DNA from 3 places in the Micromonospora sp. NPDC048898 genome. Region 3 is predicted to be linked to each of the others. Evidence: predicted binding sites of a transcription regulator. Region 3 holds the regulator's gene; each other region holds the start of a gene.
What was found. The regulator HrcA, encoded in region 3, represses chaperone genes, less so after heat shock. The targets are predictions, from matches to a motif close to GGTTNGCACNCTCNNNNNGAGNGTGCNAACC.
Positions count from the first base shown of each region.

Region 1: groES (co-chaperone GroES) is a predicted target of HrcA. The motif match lies at 1,408-1,438, and genes of this name have one in related genera.
Region 2: groL (chaperonin GroEL) is a predicted target of HrcA. The motif match lies at 1,582-1,612, and genes of this name have one in related genera.

Region 1 covers NZ_JBICUF010000003.1:493,389-498,895, reverse strand. Annotated here, with positions in the region: gene ybaK (Cys-tRNA(Pro) deacylase) at 1-69, opposite strand, end outside; gene ACGFIQ_RS12585 (methyltransferase domain-containing protein) at 116-1,312, opposite strand; gene groES (co-chaperone GroES) at 1,572-1,886, shown strand; gene groL (chaperonin GroEL) at 1,957-3,597, shown strand; gene ACGFIQ_RS12570 (molybdopterin-dependent oxidoreductase) at 3,725-5,455, shown strand.
Region 2 covers NZ_JBICUF010000005.1:140,889-146,395, forward strand. Annotated here, with positions in the region: gene groL (chaperonin GroEL) at 1-1,387, opposite strand, end outside; gene ACGFIQ_RS16365 (hypothetical protein) at 1,660-2,808, opposite strand; gene ACGFIQ_RS16370 (cold-shock protein) at 2,904-3,107, opposite strand; gene ACGFIQ_RS16375 (GNAT family N-acetyltransferase) at 3,392-3,922, shown strand; gene paaN (phenylacetic acid degradation protein PaaN) at 4,089-5,507, opposite strand, start outside.
Region 3 covers NZ_JBICUF010000014.1:148,654-154,160, forward strand. Annotated here, with positions in the region: gene ACGFIQ_RS28470 (SDR family NAD(P)-dependent oxidoreductase) at 7-768, shown strand; gene ACGFIQ_RS28475 (16S rRNA (uracil(1498)-N(3))-methyltransferase) at 855-1,589, opposite strand; gene dnaJ (molecular chaperone DnaJ) at 1,591-2,739, opposite strand; gene hrcA (heat-inducible transcriptional repressor HrcA) at 2,815-3,837, opposite strand; gene ACGFIQ_RS28490 (DUF4870 domain-containing protein) at 4,005-4,646, shown strand; gene hemW (radical SAM family heme chaperone HemW) at 4,713-5,507, opposite strand, start outside.

The DNA of each region.
Region 1 (5,507 bases), on a different contig from region 3:
GGGGTGCGTGCGGTGCGCGACTCCGCGCTTGACCAACAGTGCCGTCGCCGGGGTGCCCTGTCCTGCCACACCAGCGAAGCTAGTCGACCGGCCGGCCGAGGGCTTGACACGCGCCCTACTCGACCGGCCGACCGATCAGCACGGTCGGTGCGCCGGCGACCCGGGTGAGCACCAGGCTCGCCGCCGCGTCGCCGGCCAGCCGCAAATCCCGGCGCAGTTGCTCCGGGGTGAGCGCGGAACCCCGCTTGAGGATCTCCACCCGGCCCACCCGGCGCTCGCGCAGCAGCGCCCGCAGTCGCTTGAGCGAGAACGGCAGCACGTCGGTGATCTCCAGGCAGCGCGCGTACGGGGTGCGGGTCGGCTGGTCCGCGTAGAGGTAGGCGATGCTCGGGTCACCCAGGTTGGCGTCCAGTTCGGCGGCCAGTTCGGCGACGAGGTGCGCGCGGATGACCGCCGCGTCCGGGTCGTACAGGTAGCGCCGGGGTGGCCCGACCGACGCCTCGTCGGCACCCGAGCCGGTGAGCTGGTGGCGGTGGGTCTCGGCGCCCTCCTGGCGGTAGAGGGTGGCGCGGCGGGGCACCTCCGCCAACTCTCCGCACCAGAGCGCGGCCTCGACCAGGTCGCCGTCCACACCGACCCACTCCGCCTCCGCACCGACCGGGATGAGCGCGTGGTCCAGGCCCGGCGCCACCTTCACCACGGTGCGCGGCACCCGCTCGGCCAACCCGGTGACGAAATCCCACGGTGGCGAGAAGGCGCGCGGGTCGAAGATCCGCCGACCGGTGCCGCTGCTGCGGCGGGCCGGATCGCAGAAGACCCCGTCGACCCGGGACACGTCGAACGCGGTGGCATCCCCGCACTCGACGGTGAACAGCTCGGCCAGCCCGGCCGCCGTGGCGTTGGCGGCGGCCATCGCCGCGGTCACCGGGTCGGCCTCCACCCCGTACACCCGGATGCCGGCACGGGCGGCGGCCAGCGCGTCCGCGCCGAGGCCGCACCCGAGGTCGGCCAGGGTGCGCACGCCGGCCGCGGACAGCCGTGCGGCTCGACGGTCGGCGACCACCCGGCGGGTGGCCTGCTCCAGGCCGGGGCGGGTGAGGAACATCCCGGCGGCGACCGGGCCGAACTTGCCGGCCGCCCGGTGCCGCAGCTCGGCCTGGGTGAGCGCCGCCGCGGCCAGCGTCGGCGGAACCCCGGCCGCGCGCAGCGCCGACGCCGCGGCCAGCGGATCACCGCCGGCCAGACCGGCCGCCGTCGCGAGCGCGGCCGACCCCTCGGGGGTACGCAGCGCCGCCAGCTGATCGAGATCCACCCGGTCATTGTCCTGGTGGACCCGGAAATCCGGGCTGGCGGGGCGCGACTCGCTGGCACTCTCCTTGACGGAGTGCTAGCCACGGAATAACCTGCGATTAGCACTCTCACCCTGAGGGTGCCAGCTTCCGGGTCTCGCGACCCGGGTGCGCACGCCAGGCGGACCGGCACCCGCGACGACGGTCCCGCCCGGTGGCATGAGGCAGATTGACGCTGGTTGGCCCCGCTGGCCAGCAACGAAACCAGTACCCCAGGAGGGTATGCCCGTGACTACCGCGACCAAGGTTGCGATCAAGCCGCTCGAGGACCGCATCGTGGTCCAGGCGAACGAGGCTGAGACCACCACGGCGTCGGGCATCGTGATCCCCGACACCGCCAAGGAGAAGCCGCAGGAGGGCACCGTCCTCGCTGTGGGCCCGGGGCGCGTCGACGACAACGGCAACCGGGTTCCGGTTGACGTGCAGGTCGGCGACACCGTCCTTTACTCGAAGTACGGCGGCACCGAGGTCAAGTACGCCGGCGAGGAGTACCTGGTGCTCTCCGCCCGCGACGTCCTCGCGGTCATCGAGAAGTAAGCAACCGATCAGTTCCATTGCCCCGGTCCGGCTCGCCGGGCCGGGGCAATGGCGCTTCGAAGGGACATTAATGGCGAAGATCCTGAGCTTCTCGGACGACGCCCGGCACCTGCTGGAGCACGGTGTCAACGCCCTCGCGGACGCGGTCAAGGTCACCCTCGGCCCGCGCGGGCGCAACGTCGTCCTGGACAAGAAATTCGGTGCGCCGACGATCACCAACGATGGTGTGACCATCGCCAAGGAGATCGAGCTCACCAACCCGTACGAGAACCTTGGCGCGCAGCTGGTCAAGGAGGTGGCGACCAAGACCAACGACGTCGCCGGTGACGGCACCACCACCGCGACCGTGCTGGCCCAGGCCATGGTTCGCGAGGGCCTGCGCAACGTGACCGCCGGGACCAACCCGGCCGGCCTCAAGCGGGGCATCGACGCGGCGGCCACCAAGGTCTCCGAGGCGCTGCTCGGCCGTGCCGCGGAGGTCACCAGCAAGGAGTCGATCGCGAACGTGGCGACGATCTCCGCGCAGGACGCCACGATCGGTGATCTCATCGCCGAGGCGATGGAGCGGGTCGGCCGCGACGGTGTCATCACCGTCGAGGAAGGCTCCATGCTCACCACCGAGCTGGACGTGACCGAGGGTCTCCAGTTCGACAAGGGCTTCATCTCGCCGAACTTCGTCACCGACCTGGAGAGCCAGGAGTCCGTCCTCGAGGACGCGTACATCCTGGTCACCACCCAGAAGATCTCGGCGATCGAGGAGCTGCTGCCGCTGCTGGAGAAGGTCCTGCAGAACAGCAAGCCGCTGCTGATCATCGCCGAGGACGTGGACGGCCAGGCGCTCTCCACCCTGGTGGTCAACTCGCTGCGCAAGACCCTCAAGGTCTGCGCGGTCAAGGCCCCGGGCTTCGGTGACCGGCGCAAGGCGATGCTCCAGGACATCGCGATCTCCACGGGCGCCGAGCTGGTCGCCCCGGAGCTGGGCTACAAGATCGACCAGGTTGGCCTGGAGGTGCTCGGCACCGCTCGGCGCATCGTGGTCGACAAGGAGAACACCACGATCGTCGACGGCGGTGGCCAGAAGGCCGACGTCGCCGACCGGGTGGCCCAGATCCGCAAGGAGATCGAGGCCTCCGACTCCGACTGGGACCGGGAGAAGCTGGCCGAGCGGCTGGCGAAGCTCTCCGGTGGCATCGCCGTCATCAAGGCTGGCGCGGCTACCGAGGTCGAGATGAAGGAGCGCAAGCACCGCATCGAGGACGCCATCGCGGCGACCAAGGCCGCGGTCGAGGAGGGCACCGTCCCCGGCGGCGGCGCCGCCCTGGTGCAGATCCGCTCGGTGCTCGACGACGACCTGGGCTTCACCGGTGACGAGAAGGTCGGTGTCTCGGTCGTGCGCAAGGCGCTCGTCGAGCCGCTGCGCTGGATCGCCCAGAACGCCGGTCACGACGGTTACGTCGTGACGCAGAAGGTCGCCGACCTCGACTGGGGCAACGGCCTCGACGCCGCCAAGGGCGAGTACGTCGACCTGGTCAAGGCCGGCATCATCGACCCGGTGAAGGTGACCCGCAACGCGGTCACCAACGCCGCCTCGATCGCCGGCCTGCTGCTCACCACGGAGAGCCTCGTGGTGGAGAAGCCGGAGCAGGCCGAGCCGGCCGCCGGCGGCGGCCACGGCCACGGCCACGGCCACCAGCACGGCCCGGGCTTCTGACCCGGTAGCTGAACCGGGGCACACCGCCGTACGGCGGTGTGCCCCGGTTCGCTCTTTGAGCCGGTAGGTCATTACCGAACGCTGACGTTGCTGGCTACCGGGCAAGATGATCGCGCACACTGGGCCGATGAGCACCACGTCGCGGCGGTACGCCGCGCTGGCCGGGGTCACCGCCGCCGCCGTCGCGATCGGAATCGCCGAACCGGTGGCCGTGCTGACCGGCCCTCGGTCGGCGCCCCTGGTCGCGGTCGGCGGGGTGGTCGTCGACGCCGTCCCCGAGTCGCTGAAGCAGTTCGCCATCGACGTCTTCGGCACCGCCGACAAGATCGCACTGCTGGTCGGCACGGGCCTGCTGCTCGGAGCGTTCGCCGCCCTCTTCGGTGTGCTGGCCGTCCGCCGGCTGGCACTCGGCCTTGCCGGCATCGCCGCGTTCGGCGTCATCGGCGTGGCCGCCGCCCTGACCCGCTCCGGTGCCGACGCGGCCGACGCGCTGCCGTCACTCGTCGGTGCCGGCCTCGGCGCCCTGGTGCTCTGGCTGTTCATCGCCGGCCCGTTCGAACTGGACCCCTGGTCCTGGTCACCACCCACACCGATCGTGCCGCCGGCCGGGTCGGTGCCGCCTGCCGGGCCGGCGCGGGGGGCGGAGGCCGAGCCGTCCTCGGCGGCCTCGCCGACGTCCGAGAGCCTGCCGGCCGCTTCGGTGTCGCCGGTTGGTCCGGTGACGCCCGCTGCGCCGGTGCCGGTGGCTCCGGGCGGGCAGTCCGCAGCGGAGGAGGCTACGGGCGTCGACCCGGAGTCGCGGCGACGGTTCCTCACCGGCAGCGGAGTGCTGCTCGGCACCGCCGTGGTGGCCGGTCTCGGTGGGCGCTGGCTGGCCGGCCGGCGCGGCGTGTCCGCCGCCCGCGACGCGATCCGCCTGCCCGCGCCGGTCGCCCCCGCACCGGCCCTGCCGGCGGGCGCGGACCTCTCGTTGACGCAGCTCGCGCCGTACGTCACCCCGAACTTCGGTTTCTACCGGATCGACACCGCGCTTGTGGTGCCCCAGGTCGACCCGGACACCTGGCGGCTGCGGATCCACGGGCGGGTCGGCACCGAGCGCACCTACAGCTACGCGGATCTGCTGGCCCGGCCGCTCGTCGAGCGGTACGTCACGCTTGCCTGCGTCTCCAACGAGGTGGGCGGGGACCTGATCGGCAACGCCCGCTGGCTCGGCGTACCCCTTCGGGAGCTGCTGGACGAGGTCGAGCCGGACGGCGATGCCGACCAGGTCGTCGGCCGGTCGGTCGACGGCTGGACCTGCGGCACCCCCACCGCCGCGCTGCGCGACGGGCGGGACGCGCTGTTGGCGGTCGGCATGAACGGGGAGCCACTGCCGGTCGAGCACGGCTTCCCGGTCCGGATGGTCGTGCCCGGCCTCTACGGCTACGTCTCGGCCTGCAAGTGGCTGACCGAGCTGGAGCTGACCCGTTTCGCCGACTTCGACGCGTACTGGGTGCCGCGCGGCTGGTCCGCCCAGGGCCCGATCAAGACCCAGTCGCGGATCGACACACCCCGGGGGCGTAACCGGCTGACCACCGGCCCGGTCACGGTCGCCGGTGTGGCCTGGGCGCAGCACCGGGGCATCAGCCGGGTCGAGGTACGCGTCGACGGCGGCCCCTGGCAGCAGGCGACGCTGGCCCCGACCGTGTCGGTGGACACCTGGGTGCAGTGGTCCTGGCGCTGGGACGCCACGCCGGGCGAGCACCGACTCCAGGTGCGCGCCACCGACGCGACAGGCGAAACCCAGACCGAGCGTACGCAGGGCGTCGCCCCGGACGGCGCCACCGGCTGGCACACGGTCACCGTCACCGTCCGCTGAGCGGGCGGCGCCGTTCCTCGCGCGCCGTGCGTCCTGGACGACCGGAGTACGC
Region 2 (5,507 bases), on a different contig from region 3:
CGACGCCGCCCTCAAGGCCGGCGTTGACGGCGATCTGCCGCAGCGGGGCGTCCAGCGCGACCTTGACGATGTTCGCACCGGTCGCCTCGTCGCCGACCAGGTCGAGCTTGTCGAAGGCGGTCTTGCCGGCCTGGACCAGCGCGACGCCACCACCCGGGACGATGCCCTCCTCGACGGCGGCCTTCGCGTTGCGAACGGCGTCCTCGATGCGGTGCTTGCGCTCCTTGAGCTCGACCTCGGTGGCCGCGCCGACCTTGATGACCGCAACGCCGCCGGCCAGCTTGGCCAGCCGCTCCTGCAGCTTCTCCCGGTCGTAGTCGGAGTCGCTCTTGTCGATCTCGGCCCGGATCTGGTTGACCCGGCCCTGGATCTGCTCGGCGTCACCGGCACCGTCGACGATGGTGGTCTCGTCCTTGGTCACCACGACCTTGCGGGCGCGGCCCAGCATGTCGAGGCTGGCGGCGTCGAGCTTGAGGCCGACCTCCTCGCTGATGACCTGGCCACCGGCGAGGATGGCGATGTCGGTCAGCATGGCCTTGCGGCGGTCACCGAAGCCCGGCGCCTTGACGGCGACCGACTTGAAGGTGCCACGGACCTTGTTGACCACCAGGGTGGCGAGAGCCTCGCCCTCCAGGTCCTCGGCGATGATCAGCAGCGGCTTGCCCGACTGCATGACCTTCTCCAGGATCGGGAGCAGGTCCTTCACCGACGAGATCTTGCTGTTGGCGATCAGGATGTACGGGTCGTCGAAGACGGCCTCCATACGCTCCGGGTCGGTCATGAAGTAGGCCGAGATGTAGCCCTTGTCGAAGCGCATACCCTCGGTGAGCTCCAGCTCCAGCCCGAAGGTGTTGCTCTCCTCGACGGTGATGACGCCTTCCTTGCCGACCTTGTCCATCGCCTCGGCGATGATCTCGCCGACGGTGCTGTCGCCAGCGGAGATGGAGGCGGTGGAGGCGATCTGCTCCTTGGTCTCGACGTCCTTGGCGAGCTTGGACAGCTCCTCCGAGACGCTCGCGACCGCGGCCTCGATGCCCCGCTTCAGGGCCATCGGGTTGGCACCGGCGGCCACGTTGCGCAGGCCCTCACGAACCAGGGCCTGGGCCAGGACGGTCGCCGTCGTCGTGCCGTCACCGGCAACGTCGTCGGTCTTCTTGGCGACCTCCTTGACCAGCTCAGCGCCGATCTTCTCGTACGGGTCCTCGAGCTCGATCTCCTTGGCGATGCTCACACCATCGTTGGTGATGGTGGGGGCACCCCACTTCTTCTCGAGCACGACGTTGCGGCCCTTGGGGCCGAGGGTCACCTTTACGGCGTCGGCGAGCTGGTTCATGCCCCGCTCGAGGCCGCGGCGAGCCTCTTCGTCGAAAGCGATCATCTTGGCCATACGGCGTTGTCCTCCTGGACACTCACGGGCCACCCGAGATGTGTGCCTCGGATGGGCCGCCTGGTGTGCGCACCTTGGGACGTCGCCACCTGGCGACGACGACGTCCTTCGGCCGGGCCGGATAGCCCGCGACGACCGGCCATGTGCTGCCCCGGTGTCTCCACACCGGCACAACCTGGCCCCACCGTCCCGACCGCTGGCACTCACGGTATGCGAGTGCCAATGACTTGTTTAGCACTCTCCCCTGCCGAGTGCAAGCACGATGGGGCCGCTCAGCCGAGTTCCGTCGCCAGTCCGGCAGTGTTCACCGGCGCCTCATGGGCGCGCTGCTCGGCGTACGTCACCAGCAGACCGACCTGCTGGGCGAGGTAGGCCGGCAGGACCAGCACGGCGGTGACACCGATCACCACCACCGCCCCGATCGCGGTGCCCGGCGACGAGAGGGGATCCGTGCCGAACGCGGCAGTGCCCGCCCCCTCCAGCCCACCGGAGATCACGTTGACGACGATGACCGCCAGGGCCACCAGGGCCACCCGCCCGAGCAGGAGGCCGAGCCGGTCGTGGAACATCCGAAACGACCGGCCGATCGGGTTGCGGCGTTCGAAGAGGTAGACCGGGCCGGCCATGCTCAGCGCGAACGTCAGGTAGATGCCGGGCAGCACGCAGAAGCACACGCCGATGCCGACGAGCAGGCCGATCAGCAGGGTCCATCCCCACAGTCCGAGTGCCCGACGGAGGCCGTAGCGCAGCGCGGCGTCCAGGCTGCCCGGCTGACCCGACGCCTGCTGCGTGATCACCCAACTGCCGGCAGCCCACCCGACGGCCTGCACCAGGCCGACCAGCAGACTGCCGCCGACCAGCACCACGAGAAGGCCGACCAGATCAGCGACGAAGGTGTCCGGCAGCACGGGAGCCGACTCCGAGCCGACCTGGGCCTGCCATTTCGCCGTCGGGTCGACCCCGAGGGAGATCACCGAGAGGGCGGCCGCCGGCAACGCCTGGGTGAGCAGCATGATCGGCACCAACTGCCGCCAGCCCCGGCGCAACGCTCCCGCACCCCGGTTGAACCAGCCGCCCAGACCGGCACCGGGTGGAGTGACCAGGGGGTCGTTCGGGTCGAACCCGTGGCCCGGCGGGTACCAGCCGACCGGCGGCCCCGGATACCACGGCTGCGTACCGTAGGGACCCGACCCGGGCGGGTAGCCGCCGGTGGGCGGGAACGTCCAACCCTGCGGCGGTGGACCCCAGGCGCCCTGCGCCGGGTCCCAGCCGGGTGGCGGGCCAGCCGGAGGTACGTCCGGCCGCCACTCCGAGGGGGTCTCCGGCGCCGCGCCGGAGCCGCCGTACGACACGGTCGGATCGGACGGACCCGACTCCCCCGGCCCTGAGGGTGGGTTGGGCGGGGGCGACTGGTCAGTCATGAACGCTCCTCAGCATCGGCTGGAACGGGCACGATCTTCCCGGTTGCGCGCCCCTGCCGCCAGCCCCGACGTGCCGGGCCGATCGAGGAGGGAACTCAGGCGACGACGCGGACGTGCTCGGCCTGCGGGCCCTTCTGACCCTGGGCGATCTCGAACTCCACCCGCTGGCCGTCGTCCAGCGCCTTGTAGCCGTCCATCTCGATCGCGGAGAAGTGGACGAACACGTCCTGACCGCCGTCGACGGCGATGAAGCCGTAGCCCTTTTCGGCGTTGAACCACTTCACGGTGCCCTGTACCACGGTGCACTTCCCCCCTCTGTGCGGTGTTGCCTGAGCTGGCGCTCGGCACGGCCGGACGCCCACCGGCCACCACCTCAGCGATCGATGGTGACCATTGAATAAGGTGACCGAAATCGCACGCTACACGAGGAGTGACGGCCGCGCACGGCCACAAATCTGACACATTCCGGGGAAGTCCGACCGCCCCCGACCGGCCGGTTTTTTCGCTCCACCGGATCCACGTCGATGACTGCACGTGCCAGCTCGGCCGCGCCGGCCACCGACCCTGTGGTAGGCATGCGGGCATGACCACCGATACGGGCGCGACCGCCCTGCGGCGGGCGGAGATCCGCCGGGTCCGACCGCAGGACGCCGCCCGGATGCGGGCACTGCGTCTGGAGATGCTCGCCGACGCACCGTTGGCCTTCCTGGAGACCCTGGCGGACGCGGCGGCCCGACCGCACGCCGAGTTCGCCGCCCGGGTCGCGTACACCTCGACCGGCCCCGGCAACGCGCAGTTCGTCGCCGACCCGGGTGGCCGGCTGGTCGGACACGCCGGTGGCACGGTCGCCCCGAACGAACCCGGGCTCACCGTGATCTACGCCGTGTACGTCACGCCGGCCTGGCGGGGCAGCGGCCTGCTCGGCGAGCTGATCGACGGGGTGGCTGCCTGGTCACGGGCCTGCGGCCGGCCGAAGCTGCTGCTGGAGGTGGTGGTCGGCAACGACCGCGCCTACCGCGCCTACCAACGCCTGGGCTTCAAAGACACCGGGGTACGCGTCCCCCACCCCACCATCCCAGCCCTGACCGAGCTACAAATGCGCCGAACTGCATAACCCAAAGAACCTCTCCCAAGGCAAGACCCCGGTGCTGCCCCAAAGCCAGATGGTCCGGGACGACCGTGCCCACAAAGGGTCTCCGGGGCAGCCCGCCCCGCGCAGGGATCAAGCCTGACCGCCCGGAGCGGGGTGGGCTGCCCCGGAAACCCACAACCGCAACCACCTACACGTGACGCCGAGACTGCACGATCCGGAACCGGTTGGCCACGTACGCCCCGTCGGTCAGCGCCGAGTTCGCCGCCGCGTTGGCGCCACTGCCGTGGAAGTCGGAGAACGCCGCCGACTGGTTCACGAAGACCCCGCCGGTGAGGTTGCAGGACAGGTGCACACCGACCTCGACCGCCACCGCCTCGGTGGCGTCCAGCACCGCCTCGTCGGTGGAGTAGACCCCCGCCGTGAGCGCGCCCTTCTCGCCGACCGTCCGGCGCAGCAACTCCAGGCTGTGCGCGGTGGAGTCGGTCGCGATGGCGAACGAGATCGGCCCGAACCACTCCCGGCCGTACGTCTCCGCGTCGTCCGCGGTCAGCTTCACGATCGTCGGCGTACGCACCACCGCGTCGGCGTACGCCGGGTGGGTCACGGCCCGTGACTCCAGCACCGGCTCGCCCACCTTGGTGACCTCGGCCAGCCGCTCCAGCACCCCGTCGTTGACGATGGCGCCGGTCAGCTCGACGCCCCGCGCCGGGTCGGCGGTCAGCTTGCCGACGGCGGCGGCGATCCCGCCGGCCACCTCGTCGAAGCTCTTGTGCCCCTGGTCGGTCTCGATGCCACCGGCCGGAATGAGGATGTTCTGCGAGGTGGTGCACATCTGGCCGCTGTAGAGGGTCAGCGTGAAACCGAGGTTGCGACACATCCCGGCGAAGTCGTTGGTGGAGTCGATGACAACCGTGTTCAGACCGGCCTTCTCGGTGTAGACCGAGGCCTGCCGGGCGTGCGTCTCCAGCCAGTCGCCGTACTCGGTGGAGCCGGTGAAGTCGACGATCTTCACGGCGCGGTGCAGGGCCAGGTCGCTGGCGAGCTTCTCACCGGGGGCCTCGGCCGCCAACATGATCAGGTTCGGGTCGAAGCCGGCCTCGGCGAGCACCTCCCGGGCGTACCTCACGGTGATGGCCAGCGGCAGCACCGCGCGCGGGTGCGGCTTGACGAGCACCGGGTTGCCGGTGACCAGCGAGGCGAACAGCCCGGGGTACGAGTTCCAGGTCGGGAAGGTGTTGCACCCGATCACCAGCGCCACCCCACGCGGCACCACGTGGAACGTCTTGGTCATCCGCAGCGGGTCGCCCTTGCCGGCGGCCTTCTCCCAGCCAGCCGTGCCCGGGTGCCGGGTCATCTCGGCGTACGCGTACGCCAGCGCCTCCAGCGCCCGGTCCAGCGCGTGCGCACCACCGGCCTGGAAGGCCATCACGAACGCCTGCCCGCTGGTGAACTGCACCGCGTTGGCCAGCTCGAAGATGTGCTTGTGCAGCCGATCGAGGATCTCCAGGCAGACCCCCACCCGGGCCTGCGGGCCGGCGTCACGCCACGCCGGCAGCGCGGCGCAGGCGGCGTCGACCAGCTCGCCGGGGCCGGCATGCGGGTAACG
Region 3 (5,507 bases):
GCCGCCATGACGGATCGGGCGGTACTGGTGACCGGGGCCTCGCGTGGGATCGGCCGCGCGGTGGCGACAGCGTTCGCTGCCGGAGGTGACCGGGTGGCGATCCACCACCGCGACTCCGCCGACGCGGCCGAGCAGGTACGCGCACTGCTGCCCGGCGCCGGGCACGTGGTGGTCCGCGCCGATCTCACCGACCCGGACGCGGTCCGGGCCATGGTCGACCAGGCCGCCGAACTGCTCGGCGGGCTGGATGTGCTTGTCAACAACGCCGGCACGTACGGCGACCGGGACGACCCGCACCCGATCTTCGGCGCCTCCTACGAGCAGTGGCAGCAGCGCTGGCGGCAGGTGCTGGAGACCAACCTGACCGGTGCCGGCAACGTCACCTGGTGCGCCGCCCAGCACATGCGCGAGCGTGGCGGTCGGATTGTCAACGTCTCGTCCCGGGGCGCGTTTCGCGGCGAGCCGGACCAGCCGGCGTACGGCGCCAGCAAGGCGGGGCTGAACGCGCTCGGTCAGTCCCTGGCGGTGGCGCTCGCGCCGTACGGCATCACGGTCGCCACTGTCGCGCCGGGTTTCGTGGCGACCGACATGACCACCGAGCACCTGCGCGGCGAGAGCGGCGCGGCCATCCGGGCGCAGAGCCCGTTCGACCGGGTGGCCCAGCCGGAGGAGATCGCCGCAGCCGTGCACTGGTTGGCCTCGCCGCAGGCCGAGTGGGCCTCCGGCACCATCGTCGACCTCAACGGCGCCTCCTACCTGCGCAGCTGACGGAGCTCCGACAAGATCTTGGAAGGAAAGTGCCCCTGGAAGGGCCCTTTCCTTCCAAGATCTCGCTGAGGATGCGCGGCGACGCGCTACCAGCGGCCGAGGCGGGTCGCGAGCACGCTGAGCGCGGCCACTCCGGCCGTCGAGGTGCGCAACACCGACGGCCCGAGTCGCACCGGCTGGCCGCCCGCCTCCCGGAACGCCGTCAGCTCCGCCGGGGCGATGCCGCCCTCCGGACCGACCACCAGGACGATCTCACCGGCGGTGGGCAGGTCGGCGGTGGTCAGCCGCTCCTCGGCCTCCTCGTGCAGCACGAACCCGGCGGCGGCGCCGGCGATCCGGCGGGCGACGGTGGCGGTGGACTCGTCCGGCGCACCGGCCACCACCGGCAGCCACGGGCGGCGGGCCTGCTTGGCGGCCTCCCGAGCGGTGGCCACCCACTTCTCCCGGGCCCGTACGCCCCGGTCGCCGCGCCACTGGGTCACCGAGCGCGACGCCGCCCAGGGCACGATCTCGTCCACCCCGACCTCGGTCATCGCCTGCACGGCCAGTTCGCCCCGGTCGCCCTTGGCGATGCCCTGCACGGTGACGATCCGGGGGACCGGCGCGTCCGCGTACCCCCGGGAGGTGATGGTGACCTCCAGGCTGCCCCGGCCGACGGCGGTGACCACGGCGGCGGCCGTGCCACCCCGGCCGTCGGCGAGCAGCAGCTCTTCGCCGACGCGTCTCCGCTGCACGGTGGCGGCGTGGTGCCCCTCCGGGCCGTCCAGGGTCAGCGCGTCGCCGGTGGGCAGCGCCTCCACCAGGAACAGCGGCGCGGACACCTCAGGCGTGCCCGTTGAACGCGTCGCGCATCCGGGAGAAGAAGCCGCCCTGCTTGGATAACTCGGCGACCTCCTCACCGCGGGTCTTGGCGAAGTCGCGCAGCATCTTCTCCTGGTCGGGGTCGAGCTTGGTCGGGGTGCGCACGTCCAGGTGCACGTAGAGGTCACCTCGGCCGGTGCCGCGCAGGTGGGGCACGCCCCGGGCACGCAGTCGCAGCGTGCTGGCCGGCTGGGTGCCGGCCTTGACGTCGACAGTCTCCTCGCTGTCCAGGGTCTTGATGGTCAACCGGGTGCCGAGCGCCGCCGCGGTCATCGGCACCGTGACGCGGCAGTGCAGGTCGTCGCCCTTGCGGGAGTAGACGTCGTGTGGCCGCTCGTGGATCTCCACGTAGAGGTCACCTGCGGTGCCGCCGCCCGGACCGACCTCGCCCTGCTGGGCCAACCGGATCCGCATGCCGTCCTCGACGCCGGCCGGGATCTTGACGGTCAGCGAACGGCGGGTGCGCACCCGGCCGTCACCGGCGCAGGTGGGGCAGGGGTGCGGGATGGTGGTGCCGTAACCCTGGCAGACGGTGCACGGCCGGGCCGAGACCACCTGGCCGAGGAAGGTGCGCTGCACCGACTGCACCTCACCGCGGCCGGCGCACGCCTCGCAGGTCGCCAGGTGCGTGCCGGCGGCCGTGCCGGCACCGGAGCAGGTGGTGCAGAGCACGGCGGTGTCGACGGTGATCGGCGCCTCGACACCGAACGCCGTCTCGTGCAGGTCGAGTTCGAGTCGCAGGATCGCGTCGGCACCCGGGCGGGTCCGTGGTCGCGGGCCCCGGGCACCACCGGCCGCGCCACCGAAGAACGCGTCCATGATGTCCTGGAAACCGACGAACGGGCCGCCGGCACCACCCGGACCGCCCGGACCGCCGGCGCCGCCGCCACCCGGGGCGAGCGGGTCGCCACCCAGGTCGACGATCTGCCGCTTCCGGTCGTCCGAGAGGACCTCGTACGCGGCGTTGATGTCCTTGAACTTCTCCTGAGCCTCCGGGTCCGGATTGACGTCCGGGTGGAACTGGCGTGCCAGCTTGCGGTAGGCGCGCTTGATCTCGTCATCGGAGGCTTCCCGGCTGACACCGAGAATGCCGTAGTAGTCCCTGGCCACTGCGTTCCGTGTCCTCATGTTCGTCTCGCGTTGTGCCGGTCGGCGGCCGCAGCCGGCCGCATCGGCCCTGACCAATCAGTTCTGGGCCAGCAACTCGCCCACGTAGCGTGCCACGGCGCGGACCGTGGCGATGTTGCCGGGGTAGTCCATCCGCGTCGGCCCCAGCACCCCCAGGCCACCCAGGATGGTGGTGCCCGGGCCGTAGCCGGTGCTGACCACGGAGGCGGCCCGCAGGTTGTCGAACTCGTTCTCGTCGCCGATCAGCACACGGGTCGTGCTCGGCTCGGTCTCGCCGATGAGCTTGAGCAGCACGACCTCCTCCTCCAACGCCTCGAGGATCGGGCGCAGGGAACCCTGGAAGTCGAGCAGACCGCCCCGGGTGAGGTTGGCGGTGCCGGCCAGCGCGATGCGTTCCTCGTGCCGCTCGACAAGCGTCTCCAGCAGGACGGTGGCGAGCGTGGTCATGGTCGGACGCAGCCCGGCCGGCGCTTCCTCGACAAGCGCCTGCACCAACGGTGGCGTGTCGGACAGCCGCGCGCCGGCGAGCTTTTCGTTGACCAGCCGGCGCAGGTCCATGACGTCGTCGGCCGGCACCGGCCCGGGCAGCTCCACCAGCCGCTGCTCGACCCGCCCGGTGTCCGCGATCATGACGAGCATCAGCCGGGTGGTGGAGATCGGCACCAACTCCAGGTGCCGAACCGAGGATCGGGCCAGGCTCGGGTACTGCACGACGGCCACCTGCCGGGTCAGCTGGGCGAGCAGTCGCACCGTGCGGTGCACCACGTCGTCGAGATCGACCGCGCCGACCAGGAAACGCTCGATGGCCCGCCGCTCGGCCGGGCTGAGTGGCTTGACCCGGGACAACCGGTCGACGAAGAGCCGGTAGCCGCGGTCGGTGGGCACCCGGCCGGCACTCGTGTGCGGCTGCCGGATGTAGCCCTCCTCCTCCAGCACGGCCATGTCGTTGCGGACCGTGGCCGGGGACACCCCGAGCTGGTGCCGCTCGACAAGCGCCTTGCTGCCGACCGGCTCCTGGGTGGAGACGTAGTCCTCGACGATCGCGCGGAGCACGGCGAGTTTCCGGTCGTCGAGACCCATCCTCCGCACCTCCTGTCGCACGTCGGCTGCCGGCGCCGTGGGGCCGGTCGAGCCGCCCTGGCACTCGACTGTAACGAGTGCCAGTCTACGTCGGCGTACCCACCGGCGCGATGATCAACGGTGGCCCCTCTGGTGCCGCGTTGCCACGGGCACCTACCGTGACACCCATGACAGAACCTCCTCGCCCTCCCGGCGCGGGTGACCCCGGCAACTATCCGCCGGAGCCGAGTTCGTACCCGTCGGCCGAGCCACCCACCGCACCACTGTCCGGGGCGTCCGGCCCGGGCGACTATCCCCCGGCCGGTGGCTATCCGCCGCCCACCGGTGACCAGCCGCCGTCGGGTGGCTACCCTCCGGCGGGTGGCTACCCTCCGGCGGGTGGCTACCCGCCGCCCGGAGGCTATCCGCCCGGCGGCTACCCCGCTGGCGGATATCCGACCGGCGGCGCCCCCGGTGGCGGCTACGCCAACAACGAGGACAAGACCTGGGCGCTCGTCGCGCACTTCGGCGGTGCGGCCGGCATGATCATCAGCGGGGGTGTGCTCGGCTGGATCGGCCCGCTGGTGGCGCTGCTGGCCCGCGGCAACCAGTCCCCGACGGCCCGGGCGCACGCCGTGGCGGCGCTCAACTTCCAGCTCGTCTGGTCGGTCGTCGGCCTGGTCGGCTGGGTGCTGTCCTGCATCGTGATCGGCTTCCTCGGCGTCGGGGCGGCCCTCATCCTCGGTGCCGTGTTCGGCATCATCGCCGGCATCAAGGCCAACGAGGGTCAGCTCTACCGCTACCCGCTCTCGGCCAACATCATCAAGTGACCCGGGCCGGCCGCTCCCCCGGCCGGTCCGGTGCACCGCCGCCTCGCTCCGGGGCGGCGCGCCCGTTCAGGGCAGCAGGTCACGCACGACCGCGTCGGCGAGCAGCCGCCCACGCAGGGTGAGCACCGCCCGACCGGCCGCGTACTCGTCGGCGGCCAGCAGCCCCTCGGCCAGGGCCCGCTCGGCGCCAGCACGGCCGGTGGCGTCGAGCACCGCCAGCGGCAGGCCGCTGGCGAGCCGCAGCCGCAGCATCACGTCCTCCATGTGCGTCTCGTCGGCCGTGAGCACCTCCCGGGCCAGGCCGGGAGACGCGCCCGCAGCCAACCGCTCGGCGTACGCCGAGGGGTGTTTGACGTTCCACCAGCGCACCCCGCCGACGTGGCTGTGCGCCCCCGGCCCCAGGCCCCACCAGTCCGCGCCGGTCCAGTACAGCAGGTTGTGCCGGCACCGGGCGTCGTCGGTGCGGGCCCAGTTGGAGACCTCGTACCAGGACAGCCCGGCCGCGTCGAGGGCGGCCTCCGCGGCCAGGTAGCGGTCCGCGGCCACGTCGTCACTGGGGTACGCCAGCTCGCCGCGCCGCATCCGGGCGGCGAGCCGGGTGCCGTCCTCGACGATCAGGGCGTACGCGCTGACGTGGTCCACCCCGGCGGCCACGACCTGCTCCAGCGAGGCGGCGAAGTCCTCGGGCCGCTCCCCCGGGGTGCCGTAGATCAGATCCAGGTTGACGTGCTCGAATCCGGCGTCGCGCGCCTCCAGGGCGGCGGCGGTGGCCCGGCCGGCGCTGTGTTTGCGGTCCAGGATGGCCAGCACGCCCGGTGCGGCGGACTGCATGCCCAGCGAGATCCGGGTGTAGCCGGCGGC